Regions from separate parts of the Lysinibacillus sp. AR18-8 genome, predicted to be linked through region 1. Evidence: riboswitches for the same ligand, from Rfam matches in the RefSeq annotation. Region 1 holds a riboswitch; the other holds the start of a gene.
The links. Region 1 has a riboswitch for S-adenosylmethionine ahead of BFM98_RS14155 (YezD family protein). Riboswitches for the same ligand answer to the same signal wherever they lie in the genome.
Positions count from the first base shown of each region.

Region 2: another riboswitch for S-adenosylmethionine. It lies ahead of BFM98_RS18420 (bifunctional homocysteine S-methyltransferase/methylenetetrahydrofolate reductase); the one in region 1 lies ahead of BFM98_RS14155 (YezD family protein).

Region 1 is NZ_MDGU01000015.1:275,992-278,191, forward strand. It holds gene BFM98_RS14150 (DUF418 domain-containing protein) at 1-1,066, shown strand, start outside; SAM riboswitch class I at 1,237-1,332, shown strand; gene BFM98_RS14155 (YezD family protein) at 1,367-1,558, shown strand; gene BFM98_RS14160 (flavin reductase family protein) at 1,649-2,134, opposite strand.
Region 2 is NZ_MDGU01000027.1:29,213-31,412, forward strand. It holds gene BFM98_RS18420 (bifunctional homocysteine S-methyltransferase/methylenetetrahydrofolate reductase) at 1-1,343, opposite strand, end outside; SAM riboswitch class I at 1,433-1,533, opposite strand; gene BFM98_RS18425 (protoporphyrinogen oxidase) at 1,633-2,200, opposite strand, start outside.

The sequences.
Region 1 (2,200 bases):
TGAAGGTCTTGATTTTGCAAGAGCTCTCGCCATGCTTGGCATGTTCATTGTCAATTTTGGCGTCATAACAGGTTCTACAACGAATGGTTCAACATGGTTAATTGCCTTCCAACATCTTTTCGAGGGACGTGCTTCGGCCGTATTTGTCATGCTAGCAGGAATAGGGACAGCCTTAATGACTCATCAGGCTAGAGAGAGTAAGGACCCAATCCTTCTTCGTCAAAATCGACTTACTTTGTGGAAGAGGGCGCTTTTGTTATTTACGATAGGGATAATTTTATATGCAATCGGCTGGACAGGAGATATCTTACATTATTATGGCGTGTATATGTTTGTTGCTGCTTGGTTGATTGCCCAATCCAAGAAAATGATGATCTTCATAATCGGTGCCATCCTTATTCTTTCACAATGGCTTCAAATTCAATTTAGTTACCTTGCTGGTTGGCATCCAACATATGTGCTACTAGAGTATCTTGATTTTTGGACACCAGCAGGATTTATAAGAAATTTGATGTTTAATGGCTATCATCCACTATTCCTCTGGATTTGCTTCTTTCTGATAGGTATGGTAGTGGGCACATTAGATTTAACAAATCATACATTAAGAAAAAACTTACTGGTGATAGGTTTATTGTTAGTCATCATGACTGAGACTTGTTCAACGTTATTCATTAAGATGACAACCATTCATTTATTAGATGTAGAGAGTGCATTGTATTTATTTGATACAGGACCGATTCCACCGAATATGATGTATGTCCTATCTAATTCGGCTTCGGCTATTGTTATCATTGTTGGCTCCATCTATCTTGTAGAGACATGTAAAAATAAAGTTATTCAATCTTTCATATTAACAGGACAAATGTCTTTAACGCATTATGTTGGCCATGTTGTTATAGGCATTGGAATACTAATTATTTGCCAAAAGCTGGAGAACCAAACACTTGCTTTTTCCATGCTGTATGCCTGCTGTTATTTTTTAGGATGTGTCGTTGTTTCTGTATGGTGGAGGACTAAACATCATCGAGGCCCACTTGAATTCATGATGAGGAAATGGAGCTTGTAATAAATTAATGGATTGCCATCTATTTCTCACTGACTAGGCATAAAATACTTTAGGTATAGGGAGTCTTTTAATCTAAACGACATATTGCATAGTATTCAACTAGGTTTTCTAATATTTTGTATTGACATTCCTATAGCAGAATTATAGAATTATTTTCAAGAAACGCAGTACTCTTATCAAGAGAGGTGGAGGGACTTGGCCCAATGAAGCCTCGGCAACCGAACAACAGGTGCCAAATCCAACAGATGGTGTCTGAGAGATAGGAGGGGCTATCAATCAGTTTGATGCGTTGGCCTCTTTATGAACAATAAGGATAAAAAAGAAGGGGTGTATCGTATGGCTCAGTCAGTAAAAGTAGATGATAAGAAACTAGAGGCAATTGCGAAGGCGATTCAAAATCTTGAATTTGGTGAAGTGCATATTACGATTCAAGATGGTGTGATTGTGCAAATTAATAGGCTTGAAAAGCAGAGATTTCCGCAGAAAAAATAACAATGATTTCAGTAGAACTTATGTCAAACGGCCACCTATAAGCATGAAGGATTTCCTGTGCTTACAAGTGGCCCTTTTTTTGTGTAAAGACTAGCTATAAAAGCTTTTTGGTATGGGACCGATATGACGGCGATGATAAAGCAAAGGCTCTTTTTGAGCATTTGTAATGTCTACGACCTGCCCAATAAAAATGGTATGGTCGCCAGCATCGATTTGCTGAAATGTTTTACATTGTAAATTAGCTGCTGTATCATGTAAAATCGGTAGTCCTAAAGAGGAAGTTGACCATTTTGCTTGTGCAAAGCGATCAGGGATTTTACTGGCAAATAGTGTACATAAATGCTCTTGATCACTCGCTAAAATATTGACCGCAAAATTTGGCGCAGTCGTGAAATAAGGATGGAGCTGAGATTTTTTATCGAGTGACCACAAAATAAGGAGCGGGTCGATTGAAACAGATGCAAAGGAATTGACGGTTAAGCCAATCGGTTTTGTGTCATGACATGTCGTGACAACTGTTACGCCTGTAGGATAATTACCTAATGCCAATTTAAAAGCAGCTACTAAATCTGTCATTCAAATCACCTCTTTATGAAATTAGTGAACGGAGTTTGTAGGTAAACGAAACTTTTTTTCATATCC
Region 2 (2,200 bases), on a different contig from region 1:
ACCCCTTCATTTAATTGCTTAATTAATTGAATTAGCTCCATGGAAGATACATCATAAACACTTGTCGCACCTGGGAAATCTCCTACTTTCGTTGGATCACCCGTAACGGCCAACACATCATGAATACCTAAAGCATTTAACCCCATTAAATGAGATTGTAGACCAATTAAATTACGGTCTCGACATGTAATATGAGTTAGTGGGCGTACACCATGTGAGCTCTTCAACAATGCGCCCATTGCAATATTGCTAATACGTGGAGAGGCCAATGAATTGTCTGCCATCATAACTACATCTGCACCTGCATCATATAATTGCTTTGCTCCTTCAAGGAACCCATCAATCTCTAAATGTCTAGGCGTATCCAACTCTACTATGACAGAACGTTCACGTTTAACTTTTTCATGAAGAGGCTCATACTTTGTTGGCTCCGCTTCCCGAACAATCTCAATCTTTTTAGGCTTCGCAAGCTTCTCCTGAACCGGTGATAACTCTTCTAAATACTTCTTTGCTGCTGCAATATGTTTGGGTGTTGTACCACAGCAGCCCCCTATTAAACGTACACCTTGATCACGCAATTCAACAGCCGCTCGACCAAAATAATCAGCTTCTGATTCATAAACGACACGCCCATCCTCTAAGTCCAGTAGTGATGCATTTGGATAGGCCGACATAAATGCCTTATTAGGAAGTTCTACACCTTCAAATGCCTGAATTGTATGGTGTGGACCTAGTCGACAATTGACACCAACAATATCAGCACCTAGGGCTTCAAGCTCATGGAGAGCATTATTTAAAGACATCCCATTTTGTAGAACACCGGGCTCATGCATAGAAACTTGTGCAATAATCGGCAATTTTGTTTTTTCTCGTAGCATCTTTAAGGTTGCTGTTAATTCTTCAAAATCATAATAAGTTTCAAGTAAAAGGCCATCTGGATTCCCTGCAAGTAAGACGCTTGCTTGTTCTTCAATAGTCGCTAATATTTCATCCAAGGTTGCATCACTTTTACGAATTCCCCGAATACCACCAATTGTTCCTAAAACAAATTGACCGCCATCAGCCGCTGCTCGTTTTGCGATGGTGACAGCAGCTTCATTAAATTGTTGGACACGTGATTCCAATCCATAGCGAGCTAATTTAATGGCATTTGCACCGTACGTATTCGTTTGAATGATGTCAGCACCAGCTGCAATATATTCTCTATGAATCTTTTCAATTAACTCGGGTCTCTGAACATTCATTTCCTCATGGCAATACTCCAATCCATAGCCATATAGCACTGTGCCTATTGCACCGTCTGCCGTCAATACATGCGTTTTTAACCTTTCAAGCAATCCCATAAAATTAGCCTCTCTTCCTATGTCTCTATATAATAAAAAGCCTTCTTTCATAAAAAAAGAAGGCTTTAACGATTCATCATTGTTGTTCCTTCTCATCTTCGACTCAACGGTCTTCTGGATTTAGCACCTGACAATAAAGTTGGTTGCTGAAGCTTCAATGGGCCAGTCCCTCTGCTTCTCTTGATAAGAATTAAGTATGAATTTTTTAAATAATTAAAAGAATCATATCGTTTACTGACGAATGAGTCAAGACTATTTCACATAACAAAGTTTTTTTCCACTTAAAACCCTAGAAATTGGCAAGTTCCTTTGCAAGCTCTTCACCAATTTTTTTCCCGTTTTGAATGCAAGCACCAATACCTACGCCAAAATACGAGCACCCTGCAATCGATAAATTAGGATATTTCTCATGTAATTCTTGTAGTAATCCTTGTAATGCTTCACGATGCGCTAGATCATATTTAGGCATTTGATCAATCCATTTTGTTACATTCACAACGGTTGGCTGCTCCTCTATTCCTAGGCTCTTTCTCACATCTTCTAAAGCAACTGCTGCTAATTCTTCATCCGTCATGGCGCGTAGTTGCTCATAGGCTGGATTGATGCTCTTATAAAAGAGTCGCACAAGTAATTTATTTTCTTTCGATGTATGCTTCCATTTACGACTAGTCCAAGTTGCTGCATTACAAGTTACGTCTGAATTATGGGAAACAATATAGCCCGTTCCATCTACTGGCAATTTAGCGTCTGGCACATCAAAACCCAAATAGATAGTAATCGCTGACGCTGTCGTAAATTGGTCAAAATAGCGGTTTAAAGATTCATCCTGTAGCAGATTTTGTACAGTATCGTTCGGT